2 regions of the Delftia sp. WSY_22 genome follow, and region 1 is predicted to be linked to the other one. Evidence: predicted binding sites of a transcription regulator. Region 1 holds the regulator's gene; the other holds the start of a gene.
What was found. Region 1 encodes FNR, which switches genes on or off when oxygen is low (the NO sensors DNR and NnrR bind a similar motif). Its sites were predicted from a motif close to TTGATNNNNATCAA; they were not measured.

Region 1 (14,289 bases):
GTGAGCGCGTCGCTGTAGGCCAGCTGTTCGATGCGCTGCTGTGCCACGCGCTGCTGGGTGAGGTCGCGCATGAAGCCGATGCTCTGCACCACGTCGCCCTGCGCATTGCGCAGCGGCACCCAGGACAGGCGCACGGCGCAGCGCGCACCGCCGGCCTGGCGCAGCCACAGGTCGCCCTCCCAGAAGCCGCCTTGATGCCACTGTATGCGGGCCAGGTCGCCCAGCGTGTCGGATGGGTCTTCGGTGGCTTCGAACAGCGATTCCACCGTGCGGCCCTGCACGGGCATGCCGCCCAGCAAGCGTTCGCAGGCCGGGTTGGTGCGTGCCACGTCCATGTGGTCATCGGCGATGAAGATGCCGTCCAGGCTGGACTCGAAGACCCGCGCAGCCAGCTCCAGGCCCGCCTGGGTCTGGGCCTCGGCCGTGATGTCGCGGAAGGAGAAAATGCGCCCCATGGGCAGGCCCCGGCGCAGCTGGGGCACGGCGCGGCGCTCCAGAATGCGGCCGTCGCGCAGGTCCAGTACGTCGGACGCTTCCATCAGGGGCTGGGCCGACAGCAGCTTCAACTGCTGCGCGTAGGACTCGGCATCGCGCACCTGGCCGGCCAGGTGATCGAGGATGGCCGCGTCGTTGCGGCGCACCAGCAACGCCTCGGGAATGCCCCAGAGCGTGGCGAATCGGTGGTTGAAGGCGCGGATGCGGCCATCGGGATCGCACACCAGGATGGCGTCGGCGGCCGACTCCAGCGTGGCGCGCAACTCGCCCAGCAGGCTTTCGAATTCGGCCTCGTGCAGCGCCTGCTCGCGCCGGTCCAGCATGCTGACCAGGAGCACCTCGCCGTCGAGCGCGCGCACGCGCATCTCCACGGGCGCCAGCTGGCCGTCGGCACGGCGCACCTCGGAAATGAACTGGGCGCCGGCCTGCCAGTTGAAAGGGTCGCTCCAGAACGCCTGCTGCTGCGGCGTGGCGGCCAGCACCTGCACGGGCAGTCCCACGGCGGCATCGGTCTCATAGCCGGTGACGGATTCGCTGGCGGCGTTGGCGCGCAGCACCTTCAGGCTGCGGGCATCGATCAGCCACAGCGCCTCCTGCAGTGCATCGAGCAGGCGGGGCCAGGCGCGGTTGAGCGCTTGCTTGTTCAAGACGCCACCTTCGGCGGATCCAATTCCACCGCCCGTTCAAAGTAATAGCAGACACGCCGGCGCGGCGACAGATAGTCCAGCGCGTCGCGCGGCAACTGCGCAGGAGCCACGCCCCGGCGTATGCCCAGCGCGGGAAACAGCTCCAGCGCCAGCACGGGCGCCTGGGCGGCCGGCACGCTGGCGTCATGGACCATCACCGAAGGCTTGAGCGGCCGCGATGCATTGACGGACATGACCATGGCATGGCGCCCATCGGTCAGCTCCACCACCGAGCCCGGCGGGAACACGCCCATCATGCGGATGAAGCCATTGAGCACGGGCGCGGCGAACTTGTCGCGCAGCCGGCTGAACAGCATGGACAGCGCCTCGTGCGGCGTGTGCGGCGTCTGCGCATCGCCGGGATTGCACAGGCGGTCATAGGTGTTGACCAGGGCCAGGATCTGGCCCGTGAGCTCCATGTCCTCGGCCACCAGGCTCAGCGGGAATCCCGTGCCGTCGGCCCATTCATGGTGCTGTGCGATGGCGGTGGTGACCTGGGCCGACAGGCCCATGCGCATGGCGATGGCCACCGATTCACCCACATGGCGCTCGTAGCGGTCGCGCAGCGCGTCGGGCACGGAAGACTCCAGGGCCAGGCCGTGCATGCCCTCGGCGCCGGCCACCGGCTTGCCGGCATCGTGCAGCAGCGCCGCCAGGCCCAGGTCGCGCAGCAGCGCAGCCTCCAGGCCCAGGGCCCGGCCCAGCAGCAGGCCGAGCACGGTCACGTTGACGGCATGCACGCTCTGGTTGCTGCCCACGCCATCGGACAGGAGGTGAATCGCCACGTCCTGCGGGCCGGCCAGTTCGGCCAGGCAGCCGTCGACCAGGGCTTCGGTGGGCATGCGCGCCTGCTCGGGCGCGCTGGCAAGGGTGGTTTCGATGGCCACATAGCCACGCTCCACCTTCTGAAAGCGCGCATTGCAGTCCTCCAGCCGGCCACGCCAGTTGGGCACGGACAGCAGCAGCGGCGCTGCGGGTGCAGGTTCCTCGGCGGGCTCGGCTGCAGCGGCCGCCACAGCGGGCAGCGGCTGCGGCGGAGGAGTGCGCACCTCGGCCGGCCAGGCGTCGCTTTTGTGCGGAACGCAGCGCACCGCCTCCAGGCCCAGGGATTTCAGGGTCTGGATCTGTGCGCTGGAGGTGATCTTGAAGCTGCTGACCGGAAAGGGATGGTTCAGCCATCCAACATCGAGCTGGACAAACATGCCCGGACGGAGGTCTCGGATATCGATGAGGACGGAATGGTTCACGCGCGGCAACGGCCCCGAGGCTGAAGGAATCGGCAAATGTAAGCCGATGATTCGGGCATTATCTCCAGTTCTGAGGGCCTTGCAGGCAATCCGCGACCCTCAGGACCAAGTCTGTCCCCCGCTGTTGTTCATCGGCACCAGAGACTGGGCTTGTAGATCAGGTCCATCCACAGCGCCCACACGGCTACGCCCACCAGCATCAGGCCGGCCAGCCGCGTGCCCCATTCGGCACGCAGGCCGTTCAGGCGCTGGCGGCCCAGCCGCCACAGCCAGGGGCCGGCCACCAGCCACAGCCCGCTGCCCACGCCAAAGGCCGCCATGGCCGATGCGCCCTGCAAGGGGCCACCGCTGAGCGCGGCGACCAGCACGGCCGAATACAGCAGTCCGCAGGGCATGAGCGCCCAGGCATAGCCCGCCGCCAGCGTGCCGCCAGGGGCGGACACCCAGGGCTGCACGCGCCGCCAGGCGGCGCGGCCCGCAGACTCCAGCCAGGCGGGCTGGCGGGCCTGCACCATCATGGCCAGGCCCCAGGCCATCACGGCGACATGGGTCAGCGTCCAGAACGGCTGCAGCGCCGTGGTCTGGCTGGTGAGCCAGGACAGGCTTTCCATGGCCAGCGCCGAGGCGGCGCCCAGGCTGGCATAGCCGGCCAGCCGCCCGCCATGGAACAGCGCCGTGCGCAGCCACAGCCGGCTTTGCAGTCCATGGACGGCGACCACCTGCTCCCCACCCTGTACCGTGCCCTGCCCCGCCCCGCCCGTGACCACGCCGCAGGGCGCGGCGCACATGGCAAGGCAATGGGGCCCGCCGACGAGCCCCATGATCAAAGCGGTCCAGAGCAGCGACAACAGCATGGGGCCTAGATGATCCTCGAAAACCGCGCCCGGTTCTTGTCGGCCTGCAGATATCGGTCAAACAGCATGGCCACGCCACGCACGAAGTACCAGCCCATGGGCGTGACCTGGAATCCCTCGTCGCTGATCTGCACCAGCCCCTTGGCCTGCAGGTCCTGAAGCGCCGCCAGCTCGGGGGCGAAGTACTCGCGAAAGCCCAGCAGCCAGGCCTGCTCCATGGGCTCGAACAGCACGGCGCCCTGGCACATGATGGCCATGATGACGGCGCGCCGCACCAGATCATCGCGCGACAGTGCCAGGCCGCGCACCACGGGCAGGTGGCCGGCGTCGATGGCGTCGTAGTACTCCTCCAGCGTCTTGGCGTTCTGGCTGTAGCTGGCCCCCACCTTGCCGATGGCCGACACGCCCAGCGCAATCAGGTCGCAGTCGGGCTGGGTGCTGTAGCCCTGGAAGTTGCGATGCAGCCGGCCCTGGCGCTTGGCCACGGCCAGCGCGTCCTCGGGCAAGGCGAAGTGGTCCATGCCCACGTAGACATAGCCGCCCTCCATGAAGGCCGCGATGGAGCGCGAGAGCATGGCCAGCTTGTCGGCGCCCTGGGGCAGGTCCTCGGCCGCGATGCGCCGCTGCGGCTTGAAGCGCTCGGGCAGGTGGGCATAGGCATAGAGCGCGATGCGGTCGGGCCGCAGCGCATTGACCTGGGCCAGCGTGCGCTCGAAGGACTCGGGCGTCTGCTTGGGCAGGCCGTAGATCAGGTCCACGTTGATGGAGGCAAAGCCCAGCTGCCGTGCGGCCGCTACCAGCGCGAACACCTGCTCGGCCGGCTGCACGCGGTGCACGGCGATCTGCACCTGTTCGTCGAAGTCCTGCACGCCGAAGCTCAGGCGGTTGAAGCCCAGCTCCTTGAGCACGGCCAGGCGTTCGACGCTGACGGTGCGCGGATCGACCTCGATGGAGTATTCGCCGCCCGGCTCCAGCTTGAAATGCTCGCGCAGCAGGGCCATCAGCGTGCGCAGCTCATCGTCCGAGAAGAAGGTGGGCGTGCCGCCGCCCAGGTGCAACTGGCTGACGGCCTGGCCCTTGCCGCAATGGGCCGTGTGCAAGGCCATCTCGCGCGCCAGGTAGTCCAGGTAGACGGCAGCGCGATCGTGGTGGCGCGTCACGATCTTGTTGCAGGCGCAGTAGTAGCACAGCGACTCGCAGAACGGCACATGCACATACAGCGACAAAGGCATGGCCCGCGCTGCGGTACTCGATTTGCGGTGCTCAAGTGCCAGGATATAGTCTTCAGCACCGAAAGCCTCCACGAAACGATCGGCCGTGGGGAACGAGGTGTATCGGGGCCCCGGTACGTCGAAGCGACGCAGCAGCTCTGGGGTGACAGCGGTCATGGGTTTTTTCCTCTAATGTCGTCCACTGTGCCGCAGCCCATTGGCCGCGTCCTTGACTCATATCAAGAGTTGTTCGCGGCAGTGCTGCGACAATTTGATCCAACTCATCGCCATCCACGAGGTCACCGCCGGCGCACTGCTGCGCCGCTGATGTTTACTCCATGAACCTTCAGACCATCAAAGCATCCTGTTCCAATTGCAACCTGCGCGAGCTGTGCATGCCCATGGGCCTGGATGCCGAGCAGATGCAGCGCATCGACGACATCGTGGCCACGCGCCGCAAGGTCAAGCGCGGCGGCCTGCTGTTTCGCAACGGTGAGTCCTTCACCTCGCTGTACGCCATCCGCACGGGCTTCTTCAAGACCTGCGTGGCCACCGAGGACGGGCGCGACCAGGTCACGGGCTTTCAGATGGCCGGCGAGATCATCGGCCTGGATGGCATCGTCAACGACCACCACACCTGCGATGCGGTCGCGCTGGAAGACGCCGAGGTCTGCGTCATGCCCTTCGACAAGCTGGAGGACCTGTCGCGCGAGGTCACGGCCCTGCAAAACCATGTGCACAAGGTCATGAGCCGCGAGATCGTGCGCGAGCATGGCGTGATGCTGCTGCTGGGCAGCATGCGTGCCGAGGAGCGCCTGGCCGCCTTCGTGCTCAACCTGGTGCAGCGCCTGCACGCCCGGGGCTTTTCCAAGTCGGAACTGGTGCTGCGCATGACGCGCGAGGAAATCGGCAGCTACCTGGGCCTGAAGCTGGAGACGGTGAGCCGCACCTTCTCGAAGTTTGCCGAGGAAAACATCATCGAGGTGCGCCAGCGCCATCTGCGCATCCTGGACACGGACGCGCTCAAGCGCATCGTCAACAGCCAGCAGTGCCAGTGAGGCCGCAAGGCCCCGCCCCCCGGCAATGAACAAGGCCCGCGATCGCGGGCCTTGTTCATTGCCATTGCAGTGCACGCAGGTTCAATCGCGCCCCAGGCCCTGCATGGCCAGATTTGGGTCCGGCTCGGAGACCACGCCGTCGTTGAGATCGTGCGTGGAGCGTCCCAGCATGGTGGTCATGAGGCTGGACAGCATGGTCACGCCCCAGAAGGCGAAGAAGGCCAGGGTGTAGATTCCCTGCCGCGACCAGCCCAGGTCGCCGAGCCAGTGCAGCTCCAGCGGGTCCACGAAGGCGAATACCAGCATCTCCATCACGGCGGCGGCCAGAAAGGCCGGCCAGGCAATCCACATCCAGCGTTGGGCCAACATCAGCGATCTCCTTGAGCTGTCGAGGGGTGGCTTTCATTGTGCGCGCCGCCCGCGCACCGTGCCAAGCCCTGCGCACCCTGCACTGCCTGTAGGAAACCCTTGGCCCTCGCGCATGCTGGAGATGCCATCCACCATGCAAAAAAGGCCGCGACTGCGGCCTTGTGCACGGCATTTTCCTGCGTTCAGCGGTCCGTGGGATGGTCCTGCGCGGGCGTGGCCGCGTGGTTGCGGCCGGTGACCGCGGGCGCCAGGCTCTTGGGCACTTCGCGCACGCCATCGGCACGCTCGTTGATGGTGATGCCATTTCGGTAATAGTCAGGATCGATCACGGGATCGGCGCCATTGATCGCAATGACGGCCGTGACCACGCCGGCCACCACGACGGCGGCCGGGCCGGCCACCACGAGCCAGACATGGGCGAACTTCCACCAGGGCTTGCCGGCGTCCGGATGCGAAGGGGCCGTGGCGGGCGCGGAGACTGCGGGACTGGAAGACATGGATAACCTCTTTCTTTCAAACAGCCGGCGCAGCCTGGGCGGCGCCGGCCAGACATATCACCGGGGCACCAGGAAGACGGCCTTTTCGGACGCGCGTCCCGCGCCTGAATGCACGGCATCGATATCGAAGAATACGGTGTGCGAGCCCGGCTCGGCGGAACCGTAGGGAATCTGCAGCCGCGCCGCAATGCCGCGCGTCTCGGCCGGGCCGACCTCGACCTCCTGCTCGGACGCCAGCTCCAGCCCGTCGAGGCCATGGGCGCTGATGCGGTAGCGCTGGGCCTGCTCGGTGGCATTCATGATCTGCAGGCGGTAGACATTTTCCAGCTTGCCGCCCGCGACGATGCGCGACAGCGATGCCCGGTCGCGTATCACGTCGACCTTGACCGACTGGCGCAGCGCCAGGCTCACGATCATGGCCATGCTCAGGCCGATCAGCACGGCCGAGTAGACCAGTACGCGCGGACGGAAGATGCGGCGCAGCACCTGGGCCCGCCGCCACAGGCCGGCCATGGCGTTCTGCGTGGTCAGCCGGATGAGGCCGCGCGGATACTCCATCTTGTCCATGATGGAATTGCAGGCGTCTATGCACAGACCGCAGCCTATGCATTCGTACTGCAGGCCGTTGCGGATGTCGATGCCCACGGGGCAGACCTGCACGCACATCTTGCAGTCGATGCAGTCGCCCAGGCCCTGGGCCTTGTAGTCCACCTTCTTGGTGCGCGGCGCGCGCGGCTCGCCCCGGCCCGTGTCGTAGCTGACGATCATGGTGTCGCGGTCGAACATGGCGCTCTGAAAGCGCGCATAGGGGCACATGTACTTGCAGACCTGCTCGCGCATGTAGCCGGCGTTGCCATAGGTGGCGAAGCCGTAGAACAGCACCCAGAAGACCTGCCAGCTGCCCTGCAGCGCCAGCAGCTCGCCGCCCAGCTCGCGGATGGGCACGAAGTAGCCCACGAAGGTGAAGCCGGTCCACAGGGCAATGGCAATCCACAGCAACTGCTTGAGCGACTTCTTCCAGAGCTTTTCAAAAGTCCAGCCGTTCTTGTCCAGGCGCATGCGCGCGCTGCGGTCGCCCTCGACCTTGCGCTCCACCCACATGAAGATTTCGGTGTAGACCGTCTGCGGGCAGGAAAAGCCGCACCACAGGCGACCGGCCACGGCCGTGAACAGGAACAGCGCCAGCGCCGAGATGATCAGCAGGCCCGCCAGGTAGATGAAATCCTGCGGGTACAGCACCAGCCCGAACAGGTAAAAGCGCCGCGCACCCAGGTCGAACAGCACCATCTGGCGCTGCCCCCATTCCAGCCAGGGCAGGCCATAGAAAACCAGTTGGGTGAGAAACACCAGAGCCCATCGCCAGCGTGCGAAGACACCGCTGATGGAGCGCGGGTAGACCTTCTTCTCGGACTCGAACATCGACACCAGCTGGCCCGGGTCCGGGTCGGCAGGCGTGATCGGAATGACTTTGCGGGGAGGCTTCCCGGCATCATCCCCGTTCTCGGGCTTCATGGTGGGTTCCTTGGTTTTTTGGAATATCTGAAAACTCAAAAGGCAAAAAGGCGGCGCCGCAGCGCCGCCCCCTGTCCTTATTGACGGACTGCGCCGTCTTTGTGCGACATGCCCCAGACATAGGAGGCAAGCACCGCGATCTGCGCCTCGGTCAGCTTGTCCTTCTGGGCAGGCATCTCGTTGTGCTTGCCGTTGTTGATCATGGCCGTGATGGCGGCCTCGCCCCAGCCGTGCAGCCAGATGTCATCGGTCAGGTTGGGCGCGCCCAGGGCCTGGTTGCCCTTGCCGTCCATGCCATGGCAGGCGGCGCAGGCCGTGAACTTGGACTTGCCCAGCGAAGCCTTGAGCGAGTCGTGCGGGCTGCCCGACAGGCTCAGCACATAGTGCGAGAGGTTGCGCACATCGTCGGGCGTGCCGACGGCAGCGGCCATGGGCGGCATGATGCCGATGCGGCCCGCCGTGATGGTTTCCCTGATCTTGTCGGGCGTGCCGCCATGCAGCCAGTCGCCATCGGTCAGGTTGGGGAAGCTCTTGCCGCCGCGTGCATCCGAGCCGTGGCACTGCGCGCAGTTGTTCATGAACAGGCGCTCGCCGATGGCCATGGCCTGGGGGTCCTTGGCCATGTCTTCGGTGCTCATGCTCGTGAACTTGGCGTACAGCGGCTCCAGGTCCGCGCGGGCCTTGGCCATCTCGTTTTCATAGGCGCCCAGCTGCGTCCAGCCCAGCTTGCCCGCGAACGAGCCCAGGCCCGGATAGGCCGCCAGGTAGGCGAAGCCGAACACCGAGGTGATGATGAACAGCCACATCCACCACTTGGGCATGGGGTTGTTCAGCTCGCGCAGGTCCTCGTCCCAGACGTGGCCCGTGGTGTTGTCGGCCGAGGGGACCACCTTCTTGCGTGCGGTGAGATACAGCAGCAGCAGGCAGCCGATGATGCCGCCCAGCGTGATCGCCGTGACATAGATCGACCAGAAGTTGTTTACGAAATCGCTCATGGGAAGTTCTCGTTCTGGTGGAGGGACTCAGTCTTGCTCGAACGGCAGCTGGGCGGCCTCTTCGAAACGGGCCTGGTTGCGGCGGGCGAACGCCCACCACCAGATACCGATGAAGCAGGCCAGAGAGGCCAGCGTGGCCACGATGCGCATGGTGGTGATGTCCATGTCGCTCTCCTTTACTTGACCGAACGGCCCAGCACCTGCAGGTAGGCGATGACGGCGTCCATTTCCGTCTTGCCCTTGACCTGCTCGGCGGCGCCGCTGATTTCCTCGTCGCTGTAGGGCACGCCCACCTTGCGCAGCGCGCTCATGTGCTGGGCGACCACGGTGTCATCCACCTTGTTCTTCTCCAGCCAGGAGTAGGCAGGCATGTTGGACTCGGGCACCACGTCGCGCGGGTTGTTCAGGTGGATGCGGTGCCATTCGTCGCTGTACTTGCCGCCCACGCGGTGCAGGTCGGGACCCGTGCGCTTGGAACCCCACTGGAAGGGGTGGTCGTAGACGAACTCGCCCGCCACCGAGTAGTGGCCGTAGCGCATGGTCTCGGCGCGGAAGGGGCGGATCATCTGCGAGTGGCAGTTGTAGCAGCCCTCGCGCAGATAGACGTCGCGGCCCATCAGCTGCAGCGGCGTGTAGGGCTTGAGGCCCGCCACCGCTTCCGTGGTCGACTTCTGGAAGAACAGCGGAACGATTTCCACCAGGCCGCCGACGGCGACCACCAGCAGGGTCAGCACGATCAGCAGGAAATTGTTGGTTTCCACCTTCTCGTGGGAAAAGCTCTTGGGAGCGCTATGGTTGTGATCGGACATGAGTAATGCTCCTAGACGCTCAGGCGTGGGCCACGACGGCAGGCACGGCCACCTTCACGGAACGGCCGGAGATCGCGGTCTTCCAGGTGTTCCACAGCATGACCAGCATGCCGCCCAGGTACAGCAGGCCACCGGCCACGCGGATCACGTAGAACGGATAGCTGGCCTTGACGCTTTCGACGAAGGTGTAGGTCAGCGTGCCATCGGGATTGACGGCGCGCCACATCAGGCCCTGCATCACACCGGCGATCCACATCGCGGCGATGTACAGCACGATGCCGATGGTGGCCATCCAGAAGTGCAGTTCGATGGCGCCCACCGAGTGCATCTTGGTCTTGCCGAACAGGCGCGGGATCAGGTAGTACAGCGAGCCCATGGTGATCAGGCCCACCCATCCGAGGGCGCCCGAGTGAACGTGGCCCACGGTCCAGTCCGTGTAGTGCGACAGCGCGTTGACGGTCTTGATGGACATCATCGGACCCTCGAACGTGGACATGCCGTAGAACGACAGCGACACGATCAGGAAGCGCAGGATGGGATCGTCGCGCAGCTTGTGCCATGCGCCCGACAGCGTCATCACGCCGTTGATCATGCCGCCCCAGCTGGGAGCCAGCAGGATCAGCGAGAACACCATGCCCACGGACTGCGTCCAGTCGGGCAGCGCGGTGTAGTGCAGGTGGTGAGGACCCGCCCACATGTAGGTGAAGATCAGCGCCCAGAAGTGGACGATGGACAGGCGGTAGCTGTAGACCGGACGGCCAGCCTGCTTGGGAATGAAGTAATACATCATGCCCAGGAAGCCTGCGGTCAGGAAGAAGCCCACGGCGTTATGGCCGTACCACCACTGCACCATGGCGTCCTGCACGCCGGCGTAGGCGGAGTAGCTCTTCATCCAGCCGGCCGGAATGGCCGCGCTGTTGACGATGTGCAGCAGCGCCACGGCGATGATGAAGGCGCCGAAGAACCAGTTGGCCACATAGATGTGACGGACCTTGCGGATGCCGATGGTTCCGAAGAACACGATGGCATACGAGACCCAGGTCACGGCGATCAGCAGGTCGATCGGCCACTCCAGCTCGGCGTACTCCTTGCCCTGGGTGTAGCCCAGCGGCAGGCTGATCGCGGCGGCGAGAATGACGATCTGCCAGCCCCAGAAGGTCAGGCTGGCCAGCTTGGGCATGAACAGCCGCGTCTGGCAGGTGCGCTGCACCACGTAGTAGCTGGTTGCGAACAGCGCCGATCCGCCAAAGGCAAAGATCACGGCGTTCGTGTGCAGCGGACGCAGGCGTCCGTAGCTCAGCCATGGAATGCCGAAGTTGAGTTCCGGCCAGGCCAGCTGCGAGGCGATCAACACCCCGACAGCCATGCCCACCACTCCCCAGACGACGGCCATGATAGAGAACTGCCTTACGACGGTATCGTCGTAATAGACAGCGTTGTTATTTGAACTATCCATCGTGCACCCCTTAGATTGCTATCAAAGTGTTACTTTCTTCGCTGTCGGGCGTGTTGACCCACGTCAATCGTCCCGAAGAATGCGTTCGCCCTCTTGTTCCACGCTCTCGAATTGCCCGCGATAGACGGCCCACCACAGGGCCGCGAGGATGGCGAGCACAAGCACCACCGACAGCGGGATCAGTAAATAGAGAATGTCCATAGTCAGAACCTCCCCACCGTTGCGGTGGAGCCCGTCGGCATGGTGACGGACGCTGCGGGCGCAGCAGGCGTGCCCGTGTGATTCGTCAAGGCCAGTGGAAGGCTGCGCGCAAGGCGCGCGGCGTTGAGCACCACCAGCAGCGAACTCAGTGCCATTCCCAGGCCGGCCACCCAGGCAGGCATGAAGCCCGCCAGGGCCAGTGGAATCGACACCGCGTTGTAAGCGGCAGCCCAGGCCATGTTCTGGCGCACCACCTGCAGTGTGCGGCGCGACAACAGACATGCCTGGAGCACCAGTTCCAGGCTGTCGCCCAGAACAACGAAATCTGCGCGCGATTGTGCCAGCGGCACTGCTCTACCAAAAGCAAAAGAGACATGCGCTCCAGCTAAAACTGGGCCGTCGTTGAGGCCGTCGCCCACCATGGCCACATGGTGGCCGGCTGCCTGCGCCTGCTGCAGCCGCTCCAGCTTGTCCTGCGGGCTGCAGCCGCCGTGGGCCTGGGTGATGCCCACGCGCGCCGCCATGGCGCGTGCGGCGTCCTCGCGGTCGCCGGACAGCAGCATCACGGCGATGCCCTGCTTCCCGAGCGCCTGCACGACGGCGGCGGCCTCGGGCCGCACGTCCTCGCTGAGTACAAAACGCGCCAGCGTATGCCAGCCCTGTTCGGTCTGCTCGGCCAGCAACACGCCCTGCACGGGCTGCTCGCCCGCCACGCCCGCATGCAGGGCCGATCCCAGGCGCAGATGGCGGCGTTCGCCCGGGCCCTGCACCCAGGCGTCCAGGCCCAGGCCTGCCACTTCCTGCATGGTGTCCAGCTTCCAGTGCGTCGCGGCATGGGCGCCAGCCTGCGCGATGGCGCGCGAGGCCGGGTGCATGGACTGGCGCGCCAGCAGCGCCGCCAGCGCCAGCACCTCGTCGGCATCCTCGCCGCGCGCAGGCTCGAACGAGGACAGCGCCAGGCCGTCGCGTGTGAGCGTGCCGGTCTTGTCGAACACCAGGGTGTCCACGGCGGCCAGCGCTTCCAGGCCCTGCAGGTTGCGCACCAGCACGCCGCTGCGCGCCAGCGTGCCGGCGGCCGTGAGCATGGCCACGGGCGTGGCCAGCGACAGCGCGCAGGGGCAGGTGACGATGAGCACGGCCACGGCCACCATCATGGCCTTGCCGGGATCGGTGGGCCACCACCAGATGGCAGCGCCCAGCGCGGCCAGCAGCACCACGACCAGGAAGGGCCGCGCCACCTTGTCGGCCAGCTGGGCCAGGCGCGGCTTTTGCAGCGAGGCGCTTTCCATCAGGCCCACGATCTGGGCAAAGCGCGTGTCGGCCCCCACGCCGTCCACGCGCACATCGACCACGGCGTCCAGGTTGTAGCTGCCGGCCGTGACGCTGTCGCCCTCGGCACGCAGCACGGGCGTGGACTCGCCCGTGAGCAGGGCCTCGTCGGCATGGGTGCGGCCGCGCACGATGGTGCCGTCGGCCGGGAAGGCCTCGCCGCTGAGCACGCGCACCAGGTCGCCGGCACGCAGGCGGCGCGTGGCCACGCGCTCGAAGTGGCCGGCCGCGTTCTCGCGCAGCACGGCATCGGGCAGGCGGTTCATCACGGCTTCCAGCGCGCCGGCCGTGCGGTCGCGCAGCCGCAGCTCCAGCCAGCGGCCGGACAGCAGGAAGAAGACGAACATGGTCAGCGAGTCGTAGAAGACTTCCTCGCCGAAGGGCCCCGAAGGATCGAAGGTGCCCAGCGAGCTGATCACGAAGGTGATCAGCATGCCCAGCGCCACGGGCAGGTCCATGCTCACGCGGCGCTGGCGTATGTCGCGCAGCGCGCTGGAGAAGAAGGGGCCGCAGCAAAACAGCACCACGGGCAGCGAGATGACCCAGGAGGCCCAGCGCAGCAGCGTCTCCATCTCCTGCGACAGGTCGCCGGGGCGGGCCACGTAGGCGGGCCACGCATACATCATCACCTGCATCATGCAAAAGCCGGCCACCAGCCAGCGCCACAGCGCACGGCGGCTTTCGGCCTGGCGGCGCTCGCGCGCAAAGGCATCGCGCGCAGGAAGCGCCTGGTAGCCGGCGCGCCGCACGGCCTCCATCCACTGGGATGGAAGCACCTGCTCGTGGCGCCAGGTGACTCGCGCGCGGCGGGTGGCTGCGCTGACTTCGGCCTTCTCCACCCCGGGCACGGCCCGCAGCGCATCCTCGATGGTCAGCGCGCATGCGGCACAGTGCATGCCCTCCAGAACGACGTGCGAATCCCAGGCAGGGAAATCGGTGGGTTCTTTGGAAGGGTCGGCGGGAGTTGCGGGGCCTGCGGGCCGTCCGAACGAACTCCACTCCTGCGGATCATCCAGCAGCCGGGCCGTGGCCTGCTGCGAGGGCGAGAGACCTGAATCAGGCGCCGCCACCGCCGCCTCGCTGGATGGGGCTGCAATGGTGTGGGGCATGGTTCTTAGCGTAATCGGGGGGCATGATAAGCGTATTGACATTAATCAACCGTTAACTCATGGTTGGGTCTATGCTGACTTCGTCCCACCCATCAGCACACACGAAAGGAGCACGCATGTACAACCGCATCCTGATCGCCACCGACGGTTCCGAGCTTTCCGACAAGGCCGTGGACAGCGGCCTGGGCCTTGCCGCCTTGTGCGGCGCCAGCGTGATCGTCGTCAAGGTGGTCCAGCACTATCCGCGCAGCTACTTCGAAGGCGGCGAAACCGTGGATCTCAAGCAGATCGAACGCATCGAAGGCCAGTGGACGGCCAACGCGCAGACCGTGCTGGATGCCATCCACGCCAAGGGCCAGGCGCTCAAGGTCCACGTGACCACGGAGATCGTCAAGTCCGACCTGGTGGCCGAAAGCGTGATCGACGTGGCCAAGCGCCGCGACTGCGACCTCATCGTCATG
Region 2 (14,289 bases), on a different contig from region 1:
ACCAGCGCATTGCGAAAGCCCGCAATGCCGTAGACGGGGTTGCTCATGTGGTTGATCCAGGCCTTGGCGCGGTAGGGGTAGCCGGCCAGCGCGCTGGCCAGCATCTCGCTGGACAGGCCGCCCACGGCCGGGTACCACGGGGCCTGGGCGGCGGGGTAGTCCTTCGCGCCCTCGGGCTGGCCCTCGCGCTTGCGCTGGAATTCCGCGCTTTTCTCGTAGGGCTGGCGGTGGCGTGACAGCGCCAGGCCGCGCGGCTTGACCTTGCCGTCGAAGTTGGCGAAGTCATAGCGCGGGCCCGGGCCGAAGGGGCCGAACGGGCCGGCATCCAGCACCAGGCCGCCCTGCACGTTGAGGTTGCCCACCAGGGTGTTGAGCATGCTGATGGCGTAGGCGGTGTAGAAGCCCGCGCCGCTCATGGTGCCGCCATGCGCATCGGCCACGGCGCGCTTGCCATGGCTGGTGAACTCGCGCGCCAGCGCCTCGATCTCGCCGCGCGCCACGCCGCACAGCGCCGCGTATTCGTCCAGTGTCTTGAGGCTGGCCTGCTCATGCAGCTTGGCCAGCGAGGAGCAGACCGACAGCTCGGGGGCCTGGTCCGCGCCTTCTGCCTTCAGGCCGGGCACGGCCACGCAGGTGCGCACCATCAGCTGTGCAGGCTCGGCCTGGGTGTGCGGCGCCAGGCTGCCATCGGCACGCTGCACCACGAACACATCCTGGGCCGGCTTGCCGTCTTCGGCTGGCGCGGGCAGCGCCCAGCCCAGGTCGGCGCCGCGCAGAAAGCTGCCGTGGCGCGGGTGGCTGGGCTCGTTGACCAGCAGGTGCGTGGCATTGCTCCAGGACGCCTCGCCCGCCGCCTGCATGGCGGCCGGGCCGGGCTGGGCGAGAAAGCCCGTGTCATGGCGTGCCTCGTCCAGGATGACGCGGATCAGCGCCATGGCCAGGGCCAGGTCGCTGGCCGGCTTGACGGCCAGCCAGCGGTTGCCGCTGCCCGCAGCCAGGCTGGACGAGGTGGGCAGCACGGGCGAGACCACCACGTAGCGGAACCGGTTGTCCTCGCGCGAGCGGGCCTCAGCCAGTTCGCGGCCCTGGCGCTGGAAGGGGTTGCCGGACTGTGCGGGCGCCGCGCCGATGAACAGGCCGAAGCTGGCATGGCTCCAGTCCGGCTTGCCGTGCGGCATGCCGGGCAGGTCGCCCAGGGCCGCTGCCGCACCCACGCGAAAACTCTGGCCGCAGTAGGCGCCGTGGTTGCTGACGTTCACGGTGCCGAAGGACGGCCCCGCAAAGCGGCGCAGCAGCTGGGCGCGGCCTTCGTTGGAGGCGTCGGTCACCAGCAACTGGTTGGAGCGCGGGCCGAACTCGGGGTTGTCGGCGTCCAGCGGCGTCTTGGGGTCCCAGATGGCACGCAGGCCATCGACCTGGCCTTCGCCGAACAGATCGCCGCCCTCGCAGACTTCCTGCACCAGCTGCTCGAAGGAAATGCTCTGCCAGCGGCCGCTGCCGCGCGGGCCCACGCGCTTGAGCGGGGTGAGCACGCGGTGCGGTGCACTCTGGTGCTCCAGCATGGACGAGCCGCGCGCGCAGGACGTGGCCCGGCCCTCCAGGCCCAGCTCCTTGCCCAGCTTGGCGTAGACCTCGCGCACGGGTTCTTCCATGGCGGCCGGGCGCGTGGTGGCCAGCGGGTGGTAGGGGTTGCCTGCCACGCGCAGGATGCGGTTGCTGGCGGTATCGACACGCACGCGCACGCCGCACTGCGTCCAGCAGCCCAGGCAGCTGGAGGGGCTGACCACCTGGCCGGGCTGGGTGGCGAGCGCGCCCGTGGCCGGGTCGATGCGGAACTCGGGCGTCAGCGAATTGCCGCGCGTGGCGCTGGCCGTGGGCGTGCCCGAGCTGCCTGTCACCAGGCCCTTGGCGCCACGTGCCAGCGTCTCGCCGTAGCCGGCCGCAAAGGCGGCCAGCCCACCGGCGGTGAGTCCGCCGCGCAGCAGCAGGCGGCGGCGGGCGGCCTCGGCATCCAGGGAATCTTCGGGGGCTTGGGGGAGTTTCTTCTTGTCGGTCATGAAAGGCTTTCTGTGGCGCGGCCGGCCGGTGGCGGGCCGCGCTCCGTGAATGGGTGAGGGGTCGTCAGGGCGGCGGTGTCAGAGGGCGCGGGCCGCGGCCGAGCGCGCGGGAAACAGCTCCAGCGCCCAGGTGGCCAGCGTCACCAGTGCAATGCACAGGCCGGCCACGCCCAGCATGCCCAGCAGGCCGTCGCCGCCCAGCGGCATGTGGTAGATGTACAGGCCCGCGCCGTACTTGGGCACGCCTTGCACGCCCATGAACAGCGCCCAGCGGAAGGCCCAGGCCGCGGCGGCCAGGCCCAGCCCCAGGGCCAGCGTGTAGCGCGGGCAGGCCATGCGCTGCCCACCCCGGACCAGGGCCCACAGCAGGGCGGCACCGGCCACGGCCGAGCCCAGCATGCTCAGGCGCCAGACCGGAAACTGCTGCCACAGCTGCAGCGCCGCCTGGAAGGAGCGGCCCTGGCCCAGCCAGCCGGCAACGGCCCAGACCCCCACCATGGCCAGCAGGCACAGCGCCAGCGCCAGGCCCAGCATGCGCAGGGCCTGCAGGGCGCCGGCATCGGGGCGGTGGCGGGCGGGCAGAAAGCGCGCCGTCACCAACATGCAGCCCACCGTGGCCAGCCAGCCCGTGAGCGCCAGGTTCAGCGGCACCCACAGCGTGTTCCACAGCGGGCGCGAGCGCACGGCCATCAGTTCGGCGCCGGTATAGGCGGTGATGGTCAGCGCCGACACGGCCAGCAGCGGCGCCAGCCAGCGCAGCCACCGCGGCCGGCCCAGCCACCAGGCCAGCACGAAGGCCAGCGCCAGTCCCACGAAGGCCGGCAGCAGCAGGGCGCCCACCGACATCCACGACCACGGCGTGAAGTGCGCATAGAAATGCCAGAAGCGCGCAGGCTGGTGCAGGTCGGCCAGCAGCGACACGGGCGCGGCGATGGCGCTGACGGCCAGCACCAGCACGGCGGCCGGCAGCAGGCGCGCCATGGCGCTGGCGCGCGGCGCCCAGGCGCAGGCGGCGGCCAGCAGGGCGGCGCCCGTGGCAATGCCGGCCAGGAAGAAGTACTGCACGGCCCAGGGCAGCCAGGCCGATTCGTAGGCGGGGGTCAGGAGTTCGACGATGTGCATGGGGTGCTCCTTGCGTTCAGTGGGAAGTGACCAGCCGCACGCTGGCCTGCCCGTCCACGCCGTCGACGAAGGCGTCGGGCAATCCCAGGTAGTACACATGCGGGTCCGTGCCCATGGCGGGCTTGAGCACCTTGAGGTCCTTGGCGTGCTCGCGCATGCGCTGGCGGATCTCACTGCCCTCGTCGTTGAGGTCGCCGATCACGCGGGCGCCGCCCACGCAGCTTTCCACGCAGGCCGGCAGCAGGCCGGCTTCCAGGCGGTGCTCGCAGAAGGTGCACTTGTCGGCGGTCTGCGTCTCGTGGTTGATGAAGCGCGCGTCATAGGGGCAGGCCTGCACGCAGTAGCCGCAGCCCACGCAGCGCTCGTTGTCCACCAGCACGATGCCGTCGCTGCGCTGGAAGGTGGCCTGCACAGGGCAGACCGGCACGCAGGGCGGGTTGTCGCAGTGGTTGCACAGGCGCGGCAGGTTGAGCATGGCCGGCGGCAGGTCCTCGTTGCCCGCGTGCTGCACCTCGTACTGCAGCACCGTGGTGCGGAACTGGCCCAGCGGCGGCAGGTTCTCCATGGAGCAGCTCACCGTGCAGGCCTGGCAGCCTATGCAGCGGCGCAGGTCCACCAGCATGCCGTAGCGCTTGCCGGCCTCGCCGGGGCGGCGCGGCGGCTGGAAACCCGTGGTGCTGGGCGCGGCCGCCGTCACGGGCAGGGCCACGGCCGCCATGGCGGCGGCCAGCAGGTCCTGCAGGAAGCCGCGCTTGCCTGCGGCGGGCTGCGCATGGGAGAGGGTAGGGGCGAGGATGTCCTGGGTGGAGGGCTTGCAGCTGCAGTCGTTGCAGCCGCTGCCGGCGCGGGATGTTTTTGGCATGGCCTGTCTTTCATCGTCCTGCGGCCACGGATCGTGGTCGCTCAAACTCAATAAAGCATTAAAAATATGCTTTTTATATTGAATTTAATATATGAAATTCAGGGCCTTGGTGGCTTGATGTGAGTCAAGCAATGGGCTTGCAAAGTGCCACCGACTGCCTGCCATGGACAGGCGCCCAAGGCAGTCCATAGCGTGTGGCGCGGGGATTAAGACGGGGTTAACAGGGTGACTGCATTCCTCGGGAATGCGGGGCGCGTATCGGAAATCACCCTCTTGTTTCCGTGCGCGGCCCCGGTCTACGCTGCTTGTGTCGCCACTGCCAAGGAGTTCTCCATGAACCATGCCCTGAACAGCCTTGCTTCGGAACTGGACCTTGCCGCCGAAGCCGGCGAGCACCTGAGGCTGCAATTCACACAGGCCTGCGTGGACCGCATCGCGCACCTGCTGGAAGACCCGGACGTCATCCGCTGCGCACAAGGCCTTCGCCGCTACCTGGACGGCCAGATCGACAGGCAGGAGCTGGACCGCCTGGCCCGCGAGGCCGCCAGCCTGGCCAACCACCACCAGGGATCACGCTCCCTCGACGGCTGCGGCCATGCCGCCGTGTCCGCCACCTATGCCACGGCCCATGGGCTGGCGGGCCGGGCGCTGCAGGCGGCCGACTATGCGGCCTACGCCATGGTCTATGGCGAGGGCGGCCACGGCGCCGTCACGGACCGGGAATCGTTCGAGCCCGAGTACCAATGGCAGGCGCGCTGCCTGGCCTCGCTGGCGCAGGCCGCTCAGCAGCGCACGTAGCACCAGGCCGACTGCTGCAGCAGGGCCAGTGACTCGATGCCGCCCTGCGGCAGCACGCGCATGCCGGCAGGCGCCTCGCGGCCCAGCTTCCTGAGCGTGTTCGGGCAGACCAGCGCATGGGCCAGGGCCTCTGCATCCAGATGCTGCGGCGTGCCCGGCGCGGCATCCAGCAGTGCCTCGACGGCCGGGCCGTTGATGACGATGCGGACTTCGGCACCGGGCCGGTCCTGGCGCAGGTTGGCCAGATTGCTGCGTGCACGGGCCAGGGCGCCGGGCGTGGGCGCATGCAGCACGATGCGCAGCGGCGGCGCATCCGGCCGGGCGGGGAACAGGTCGCTCCAGTCGCTGGAGGCGGTGGAATCGACGGGACAACGGCTTGTGCTCATGGTCGTCCTCATCATTTCCTGCCACGCGGCCCCATGACCTCTTCCAGCAGGCCCGGCGGCAGGCCGGTGCGTACCTGCACCAGCCCCTTGTCATCCTTCCAGACCAGGGCCGGCGTGGCACGCAGGCCCCAGGTGGACATCAGCGAGGCATGGCTGGCCAGCACCTGCCGCGTGGCCTGCGGCACCGGGGCCAGCGACGTGGCGCCCGCGCCTTCTGCGCTGGCGCGGCCGGCCTTGGCATAGGCACGTGCGTGCTCGGCCAGGGCCTGCTCTGGCTGGCGCGCGGTCAGCATGGCGGCGGCCTTGCCCTCGCTGCTGGGCTTGAGGATGCCCACCAGAATGTGGCGCAACTGCACCTGGCCGCTCTCCACCCAGGGCCGGGCATCGTTCCACAGCTGGTTGCAATAGGGGCAGTTGGGGTCGGTGAACACATAGACCGTGCGCGGCGCGTCGGCGCGGCCATCCGGTATGGACTGGGCGCGCTGCACATCGCTCCACAGCTGCTCGCCCATGGGCTTTTGCACGGCGGCCTGCAGGGCCTGGGCGTTCACGTCGCGGCCCTGGGCGTCGATGACCGTGCCCAGCACCCAGTGCTTGCCGTCAGGCATGCGGTAGATGGGCACGGGCTGGCGGTCGCGGTAGGCGGCCCAGGCCTTGAGTCCGCCCACGGCCGGCAGCGGTCCCACCAGGGTCAGTCCCTGCTGGGCCAGGAAATCCTCCGATGGCAGCTCGGACGCCGCAGCCGGCAGGGCCAAGGCTGCCGACAGTGCCAGGGCTCCTGCCAGTGCAGGCAGGGGAAACAGGGGGGAAGCGCTCATGAACATTCCTTCAGATGCTGGGCCAGGCTGGCGCGCGACAGCTCGCCCATGCGCATGCCGCACAGCCGGCCGTCGGCACCATAGAAATAGGTGGAAGGCAGGCCCCGCTGGCGCCAGTGCCGGCCGGCCTGCTGCTGCGGGTCGAACAGCACCTGGGCCAGCGGCAGCGGGGCCGTCGCCTGCTCGCGCCGCAAATAGCCCATCACGGCCTCTGCCGTCTCGCCCTGGTTGATCCAGATGAAACGCTCATCGGGCCGCTGCTGCTGGGCCTGGGCCAGCACCGGCATCTCGCGCCGGCAGGGCGGGCACCAGGTGCCCCAGAGGTTGATCACCATGGGCTTGCCATCGGCCTGCTGCAACTGCTGCAGCGAGACCGGCTGCGCCTGTCCGTTGACCAGGGTGAAGGCCGGCAGGGCCGGTGCATCTGCGGAGGGCAGCGCCTGCAGCAGGCTGCCCAGCACCAGCAGGGCCGCCCCCGCGCCCAGCGCCAGCCCTGTGGCGCGGCGCAGCACCGGGGAGCGGCGGCTGCGCCACAGCATGTACAGCAGCGCGGCCAGCAGGCCGGCCCACAGGTTCCATCCCCCGTCGCGGATATCGATGATGCGGCCTGCGAAGGCCGGCATCCCGCTCCAATCCCAGGGAGCAGGCGCGACCTCGGCCCACCACTGCGCGACATAGGCCAGGCGCGCCGCCAGCAGGCCGGCCAGGGTGCTCTGCCACAGCAGCGCATCCACGGCCTGGCCCGTGCGCCTTTCATTCCTGCGCGCCAGCCACTGCGCCAGCAGCCAGGCCAGCATGGCCACCACCACGCCCATCGGCAGGACCAGCGGCCCCAGCGCCAGGCTGGCGGGCAGGTGCAGCCAGGCGCCCAGCGCCGATAGCGCTGACGGCCCGCCAGGCTCTGCCGCTCCGGCAAGAACAGGCGAAGGCGCCAGCAGCAGGCCGGCAAGCAAGGGCAGGAAGGACGAAAGAAGAGGGGATGACCGGAGGTGCATGGAAGGGAGTTTCAGCCATGCGGGCTGACAGGCCGTGGATGCTGGCAGCGGGGAATTAACGGGGGGTTAACGGCCTGATGGCCATCAGGCTGCGACCGGTCCATTTCGCCCAGCCAATCCCATGGCCGCAGACAGCAGCAAGGCCGCAGCGGCCAAGCCGCCAGACAGCCAGAGCGTGGCGTGCAGCCCCCAGCCATCGACCAGTTGGCCGCCTGCCCATGAGCCCAGCGCAATACCGATGTTGAAGACGCCAACGTACAGCGCCGTGGCAATTTCCACGGCGCGTGGCGCAGCCTGCATCATCCAGGTCATCAGGCCCACCGATACGCCGCCGTAGGCCAGGCCCCAGACCAGCAGCACGGCGCCACCACCGGTTGGCGAGTCGCCCACGGACAGGAACAGCACAGGTGCCAGCAGCAGGCCCAGGGCGATCGCCGCCAGACTCGGCACCGTGCGGCGCGCCGCGATGATGCCCGCCAGGAAGTTGCCCGCAATGCCCGCGATGCCGTAAGCCAGCAGCAGCGCGCTCATCCATTGCGCATCGAACCCCGACACCGTCAGCAGCAGCGGGCGCACGAAGGTGAAGGACATGAAATGCCCGGCCACCAGCAGCAGCGTCAGTGCCAGCCCGGCCTGCAGCCTGCGGTTGGCCAGCTGATGACTGAATTGGCGCAGGCTGGCCGAGCCTGTGGCAGGCAGGGCGGGGAGAACGGCCATGTGCAGCGCCAGCACCAGTGCGCTGAAGCCTGCCATGCCACCGAATGCCCAGCGCCATCCCGCGAAATCGCCGATCAGCGCGCCCAGCGGCACGCCCAGCACCGAGGCCGCCGCCACGCCGCCAAAGATGATGGAGGTTGCCAGGCCCATCGACGCCTGGGGTACCAGCCGTGCCGCCAGCCCGCCCGCGATTGCCCAGATGCCGCCCATGCAAAAGCCCACCAGGACGCGCGCGGCCAGCAGCCAGATCAGCGACGGCGCCAGCGCCGAGGCCAGGTTGGCCAGCACGAGCAGGGCCAGCAGTCCGCACAGGATGCGGCGCCGGTCCATGCCGCCCGCCGCCATCACCACCAGCGGCGCGAACAGCGCGGCCAGCAGCGCCGGCAGCGAGATCATCAGGCCGGCCCTGCCCATGGAGGTGCCCAGGCTGCCAGCAATGGATGTGAGCAGGCCGACCGGCAGCATTTCCGTGGTCACCACGGAAAAGGTGGCCAGGCCCACGGCGGACACGGCCAGCCACGGGCGGAGCGCGGCGGGTTCGGGCCGCGTGGAGGAAGACGAATTCATGGTCCAGATCCCTTCAAACAGGTGGGGGGTGTTGCACCGCCGTCGCGGGACAGAGAAAATACATACGCTGCGTATGAATAGAATCCTATATACATACGCATCGTATGTAAATAATCATGCACGCCGTATGTAAGGAGATTGGCCATGGTCCGCCGCACCCGCGCCGAGATGGAAGAAACCCGCGCCACGCTGCTGGCCACGGCCCGCAAGGCCTTTGGAGAGCAGGGCTACGCCGATGCCTCCATGGACGATCTCACCGCGCAGGTGGGCCTGACGCGGGGCGCGCTGTACCACCATTTCGGCGACAAGCAGGGCCTGCTGGCGGCCGTGGTCGAGCAGATCGATGCCGAGGTGGATGAACGCCTGCAGGCCATCACCGCCCATGCCCGGGATCCCTGGCAGGGCTTTCGCAGCCGCTGCCGGGCCTACCTGGAAATGGCGCTGGAGCCTGAAATCCAGCGCATCGTGCTGCGCGATGCGCGCGCGGCTTTGGGCGGAGCGCTGCCGCAATCGCAGCGCCACTGCATTGCGTCCATGCAGGCACTGATTGCGGACCTCATGGCGCAGGGCATCGTGGCCCGGGCCGATCCGCAGGCGCTGGCATCGCTGATCTACGGCAGCCTGGCCGAAGCGGCTTTCTGGATTGCCGAGGGCGAGGACGCCGACCTGCGGCTGGAGCGCGGCGCGGCGGCGCTGGACCTGCTGCTGGGCGGGCTGCTGGCCCGGCCCTGAGCGGGCCGCCTGGCCGCATTCTTGTGCGCGTGCCTGCGAAATTCGGCGCACCGCCGCGCCAGCGCGGCAAATCTGCGATGCTCAGTCGCTTTTCGTTCCCGACTTGGATACAGACGGCGGGGCCTGGCGCCAGGCCCTGCGGACAACAACATGCATGTTCTCTTGGTGGAAGACAACGCGCTGGTGGCCAGCGGCGTGAGAGCCGGCCTGCAGCTGCAGGGCTTTGGCGTGGATACCGTGGCCTCGGCCGGGCAGGCGGATGCGGCCATCCGTTCCTCGCATTTCGATGCCTGCGTGCTGGACCTGGGCCTGCCCGACGAGGATGGCCTCTCGCTGCTGGCGCGCTGGCGCGGCCAGGGCCTGCAGGTGCCCGTGCTGGTGCTGACGGCGCGCGATGCCGTGTCACAGCGTATCGAAGGCCTGCAGACCGGCGCCGACGATTACCTGGTCAAGCCCTTTGACCTGCACGAACTGGCGGCGCGCCTGCATGCGCTGCTGCGCCGCGCGGCCGGCCGCAGCGTGGACTGGATCGAGCTGGGCGAGGTGCGCATCAACCCCGCTGCCGGCCATATCCAGCGCCAGGGCCGCACCGTGGAGCTGTCGCGCCGCGAGTGGTCGCTGCTGCGCGCGCTGCTGCAGTCGCCGGGCCGCATCCTGAGTACCGAGCAACTGCGCGACAGCCTCTACGGCTACAGCCAGGACGTGGAGAGCAATGCCGTCAACGTGCATGTGCACCACCTGCGCCGCAAGCTGGGCCATGAACTGGTGGAGACGGTGCGCGGCGAGGGCTACCGCCTGGGCCTGCACCCATGATGCGCAGCCTGCGCGTGCGCCTGCTGGCATGTCTGTGCCTGGCGCTGTGCACGCTGTGGGGCGGGGTGGCGGCCTGGATGTTCTCGGACATGCGCAACGAGCTGCGCACCGTGCTGGATGACCGGCTGATCGCCTCGGCGCGCATGGTGGCAGGCATCGTCCACCAGTTCCGGCCTGCCCGGGAGCTGCCGCAGGACTGGAGCCCCATGCTCAACGTGATCGCGCGCGACGGCGTGGCCTGCGAGGTCAGCCTGGTGCGCGGCGAGGTCCAGCCCGTGCGGCCCGAATCGGCCCTGCCGCAGGTGCTGGCCAAGACCGAGGGCAGCCCCGTGTTCCCGCAGAGCATGCCGCTGGGCTTCTCGACCATCATCAAGGGGGGCAAGCCCTGGCGCACCTATGTGCTGGAGGACCACGGCGTGCGCATCGCCACGGCCGACCGCATTGATGTGCGCGAGGGCCTGATCCACGGCTTTGCCTACACCATCGTCCTGCCCTTCGTGCTGGCCCTGCTGGCCAGCATGGGGCTGATGTGGTGGGCCGTGACCCAGGGCCTCAGGCCGCTGGAGGCCCTGCGGCGCGAGCTGGCGCGCCGCCCGCCCGGCGACGATTCGCCCGTGGCCCAGGGCCTGCAGACGCGCGAGCTGGCGCCGCTGGTGGGCACGCTCAACCAGCTGCTGCACCGCGTGCGCGCGGCCATCGACCGCGAGCGCCGCTGGAGCGACGACGCGGCCCATGAGCTGCGCACGCCGCTGACCGCCATCAAGACCCATGTGCAGGTGGCGCAGATGGCGCTGGCGGCGCCCGGCATGCCTGCCGGCCTTCTGGCCGCGCCGCCCGGCTCCATGGCCCGCGATTCCCTGGCCCAGGCGGGCGAGGGCGTGGAGCACCTGCAGCACACGCTGGAGCAGTTGCTGCTGCTGGCGCGGCTGGAGCAGCATGAACCGGGCGCCGCCAATGCGCTGGCCTGCGGCGATGCGCCTGCCGATGCGCTGCAGGCGCTGGACAAGGCCTGGCAACTGGCGGTGAATGCCGTGAGCGCCGGAGCACCGGCGCCGGCGCAGCGCCAATGGTTGGACACGCACCAGCAGCCCGGCAATGGCGCCTGGCCGCTGGCCATCTCCGAGCCCCTGCTGGTCTCGGCCCTGCGCAATCTGCTGGAAAACGCCCTGCGCCATGCGCCGCAGCATCCCGTGGAACTGGCCGTGCGGCCCATTGGCGCCATGCCGGGCAAGACACAGCAGCCGGGCTCAGACTATGTGGAGTTCACCGTGGCCGACCATGGCCCGGGGCTCAGCGCCGAGGAATGCGAAGAGGCCACGCGCCGCTTCTGGCGCAAGCGTCCCCAGGAGCATGGCAGCGGCCTGGGCCTGCCCATCGTGCAGCGCATCGCCGAATGCGCAGGCGGCTGCCTGCTGCTGCAGCCGCGCAGCCTGTGGCGGCCCGAAGAAGGCGATGCGAGCGGGCTGGTCGCACGCCTTTATCTGCCGTTGGCGGTGGGCGCCGGCGCACTGGTGCCGACGCACTGACGAGAGCGCACCGACGCCGGCGCATTAACGCCGACTTAATCTGCGCTGCGTATCGTGCCGACCTGGCTGGCCAGCCGCGCAGGCATTGCGCTGTGCGGGGGCAGCCGCAGGTATCCAGAACTGACCCCGTCCGCCGCTGCCGCGCACCTGCCGGCGCCCACGCATGGCAGGGCAACAGCCTCTTCCCACGATGAACCGCATGAACAAACAGACCCTGTCCCGGTCGTGCATCGCCATTGCTGTCGGCATCTGCATGCCGATGGGCGGCGCCTGGGCACAAGACACCTCCGCTGCGCAGGCGGCAGTGCAAGGCAACGCTGCCGCTGGCCAGAAGATCGCCCAGGCGGGCACGCCCCAGGGCGCGGCGGCCTGTGCCACCTGCCACGGCGCCAAGGGCGAGGGCATGGCGGGCTTTCCGGCCCTGGCCGGCCAGCACGCCGGCTATCTGGCGCGCCAGCTGCAGCGCCTGGCCGACGGCAGCCGGCAGGCGCCCGTGATGGCGCCCATGGCCAAGGCCCTGTCGGCCCAGGACCGTGCCGACGTCTCGGCCTACTACGCCAGCCTGCCGCTGCCCATCCAGCCCGTGCGCGGCCCGCTGCCCAAGGGCAAGGACGATGACGGCGCCTGGCTGGTCGAGCGTGGCCGCTGGGCCGACGGCATTCCTGCCTGCGCCCAGTGCCATGGCCCTGGCGGCGTGGGCGTGGGAGCGGACTTCCCCGCCATCGGCCACCTGACGGCCGACTACATGCAAAGCCAGGTCGCCGCCTGGAACAAGGGCCAGCGCGAGGCCGGCCCCCTGGGCCTGATGGGCAAGATCGCCCGCAAGCTCACGCCTGAAGACATCCAGGCGGTGGCGTCCTACTACGCCCGCCTGCATGGCGCGGGCACAGCCACCGCAGCCACGGCCTCCGCGCCGGCCAAACCCTGATGGACCGGGAGCCGATCATGTCCGACACACCACGCAATCCCGCCCCCGGCAGTTCCAACACCGCCGAATACATCGTCGTTGCCTGCCTGTTCGCCGGTCTGGCGGGCACACTCGCCTATGGCATGTACGTCAGCCGTCCAGCCCGGCCCGACGTGCCGGTCAACGTGGCCGCCGCACCCGCCGCACCCGCTGCTGTCCCCGCAAAGCCCGATGCCCAGCCCGTTCAGGGGGCTGCCGACGGCGCAGCCTTCACGCCGCCCGGTGCCCGCGACATTCCGGACACTCCCATGGGCGAGTGGATCCGCCGTGGCGAGGCCATCTTCCTGCGCACGCCGGCCAACGCCGTGGGCTTTTCGGGCAACACCCTCAACTGCGTGAACTGCCACCTGGACGCAGGCCGGCTCAAGGGCGCCGCACCCATGTGGGGTGCCTACCCGCTGTACCCGGCCTACCGCAAGAAGACCAACCACGTGGACACCTTCGCCGAGCGCGTGCGCGGCTGCTTCATGTACAGCATGAACGGCAAGGCGCCCGACGACGGCCATGACATCCTCGTGGCGCTGGAGGCCTATGCCTACTGGATGGCGCAGAAGGCGCCCACGGGCGAGAAGCTGCCCGGCGCGGGCTTCACCAAGGTGGGCAAGGCCGCGCAGGAGCCCAGCTTCGAGCGCGGCGCCAAGGTGTACGAGGCCAAGTGCGCCCTGTGCCACGGCCCTCAGGGCCAGGGCCAGGAAGTAGGCGGTGTAACCGTGTTCCCGCCGCTGTGGGGCAAGCAGTCCTACAACTGGGGCGCGGGCACGCACGAAGTGGACAAGGCCGCCAGCTTCATCAAGGGCAACATGCCCTACGGCAACCCCACGCTGGATGACCAGGAGGCCTGGGACGTGGCCACCTACATCAACAGCATGGAGCGCCCCCAGGACCCGCGCTTCACCGGCAACGTGGCCGACACGCGCAAGCAGTTCCACGACAACCCGTACTCGCTATACGGCACCGAGGTCAACGGGCGGCTGCTCAAGGGGCTTTGAGCGGATCGGACAGGCAACGGCAGGCCGGGCGCAGGCCTGCGTTGCTGCAAGGGACAGGGCGCTGACAGCCGCCCTGCAAGCGCATCTGCGCCGGTGCGGCCTTTGCACCAGACGGCGTACGGTCATCGGTTTGACGGCCGGCATTTCATGATTTAATAAGAATCATTCTCACTGATTTGCCGACGCATCCGGCTTGCACCGCAGCACACCGCCTTGCCGGCAAGCCCGGCCCGTGCCGCACGCGGCCACGCGCAAAGGCCTTCGCGCGACCGCCGCGCGATGCTCAGGTTTGCCGAGGAAACCATGACCCAGACCTTGGACGACATTCAGCAGCTGGCGCACGAGCACCAGGTGCTGCTGCGTGGCTACGGCCACGCCCAATTGCGCAGCAGCGAGCTGCTGTGCCTTCAAGCCCAGGAAATAGAGAGGCTGCAAAGGCTGGTGATCCGCCAGCGCGCGGCCTTGATGGCCAAGGAAACCCAGCTGCTGTGGGCGCGCGAGGAGCGCGAGGCGCTGGAGAAGGCCATTCCCGGCCTCTCGCGCCGCGTCACGCTGGCGCGGCGCGTGGAGTCGCTGCTGGTGCGCGTGCAGGACCTGTTGCGCGAGCGCGCACGCTGGCAGCGCCAATCGGCCGCGCCCCTGGCGCAGCCCGCCGTGCCTGCAGCGGGCGCGCATGCGCGGGAGCCCGAACAGGACGCCGAGGCCTTCGAGGCCAGCCTGCGCGAGGCCGACCTGGTGATCTGCCAGACCGGCTGCCTGAGCCACGGCGAGTACTGGCGCGTGCAGGACCATTGCCAGCGCACGGGCAAGACCTGCGTGCTGGTGGAGCAGCCCGATGCGCTGCGCATCGTCCGCATACACCGGGGCGCCGACGGCGGCGACAACCCCGCCATGACGCTGAGCCACGGAGACACGACCGCATGACACGCAGCAAGATGCC

Region 2: a site for FNR is predicted at 4,156-4,169, ahead of dsrO (sulfate reduction electron transfer complex DsrMKJOP subunit DsrO). Genes of this name have one in related genera too.

The regions. Positions count from the first base shown of each region.
Region 1 covers NZ_JBICKN010000059.1:486,254-500,542, forward strand. Annotated here, with positions in the region: gene ACF8NF_RS27965 (bifunctional diguanylate cyclase/phosphodiesterase) at 1-1,142, opposite strand, end outside; gene ACF8NF_RS27970 (HD-GYP domain-containing protein) at 1,139-2,383, opposite strand; gene ACF8NF_RS27975 (sulfite exporter TauE/SafE family protein) at 2,557-3,282, opposite strand; gene hemN (oxygen-independent coproporphyrinogen III oxidase) at 3,288-4,670, opposite strand; gene fnr (fumarate/nitrate reduction transcriptional regulator Fnr) at 4,832-5,551, shown strand; gene ACF8NF_RS27990 (hypothetical protein) at 5,633-5,920, opposite strand; gene ACF8NF_RS27995 (FixH family protein) at 6,103-6,417, opposite strand; gene ccoG (cytochrome c oxidase accessory protein CcoG) at 6,475-7,929, opposite strand; gene ccoP (cytochrome-c oxidase, cbb3-type subunit III) at 8,007-8,924, opposite strand; gene ACF8NF_RS28010 (cbb3-type cytochrome c oxidase subunit 3) at 8,952-9,089, opposite strand; gene ccoO (cytochrome-c oxidase, cbb3-type subunit II) at 9,101-9,733, opposite strand; gene ccoN (cytochrome-c oxidase, cbb3-type subunit I) at 9,753-11,189, opposite strand; gene ccoS (cbb3-type cytochrome oxidase assembly protein CcoS) at 11,253-11,390, opposite strand; gene ACF8NF_RS28030 (heavy metal translocating P-type ATPase) at 11,393-13,828, opposite strand; gene ACF8NF_RS28035 (universal stress protein) at 13,945-14,289, shown strand, end outside.
Region 2 covers NZ_JBICKN010000018.1:208,618-222,906, reverse strand. Annotated here, with positions in the region: gene ACF8NF_RS10875 (tetrathionate reductase subunit A) at 1-2,057, opposite strand, end outside; gene nrfD (NrfD/PsrC family molybdoenzyme membrane anchor subunit) at 2,136-3,179, opposite strand; gene dsrO (sulfate reduction electron transfer complex DsrMKJOP subunit DsrO) at 3,196-4,041, opposite strand; gene ACF8NF_RS10860 (hypothetical protein) at 4,375-4,839, shown strand; gene ACF8NF_RS10855 (hypothetical protein) at 4,824-5,225, opposite strand; gene dsbG (thiol:disulfide interchange protein DsbG) at 5,237-6,043, opposite strand; gene ACF8NF_RS10845 (TlpA family protein disulfide reductase) at 6,040-7,038, opposite strand; gene ACF8NF_RS10840 (MFS transporter) at 7,123-8,322, opposite strand; gene ACF8NF_RS10835 (TetR/AcrR family transcriptional regulator) at 8,467-9,054, shown strand; gene ACF8NF_RS10830 (response regulator transcription factor) at 9,205-9,867, shown strand; gene ACF8NF_RS10825 (ATP-binding protein) at 9,864-11,393, shown strand; gene ACF8NF_RS10820 (c-type cytochrome) at 11,584-12,321, shown strand; gene ACF8NF_RS10815 (c-type cytochrome) at 12,339-13,349, shown strand; gene ACF8NF_RS10810 (DUF2325 domain-containing protein) at 13,653-14,273, shown strand; gene fur (ferric iron uptake transcriptional regulator) at 14,270-14,289, shown strand, end outside.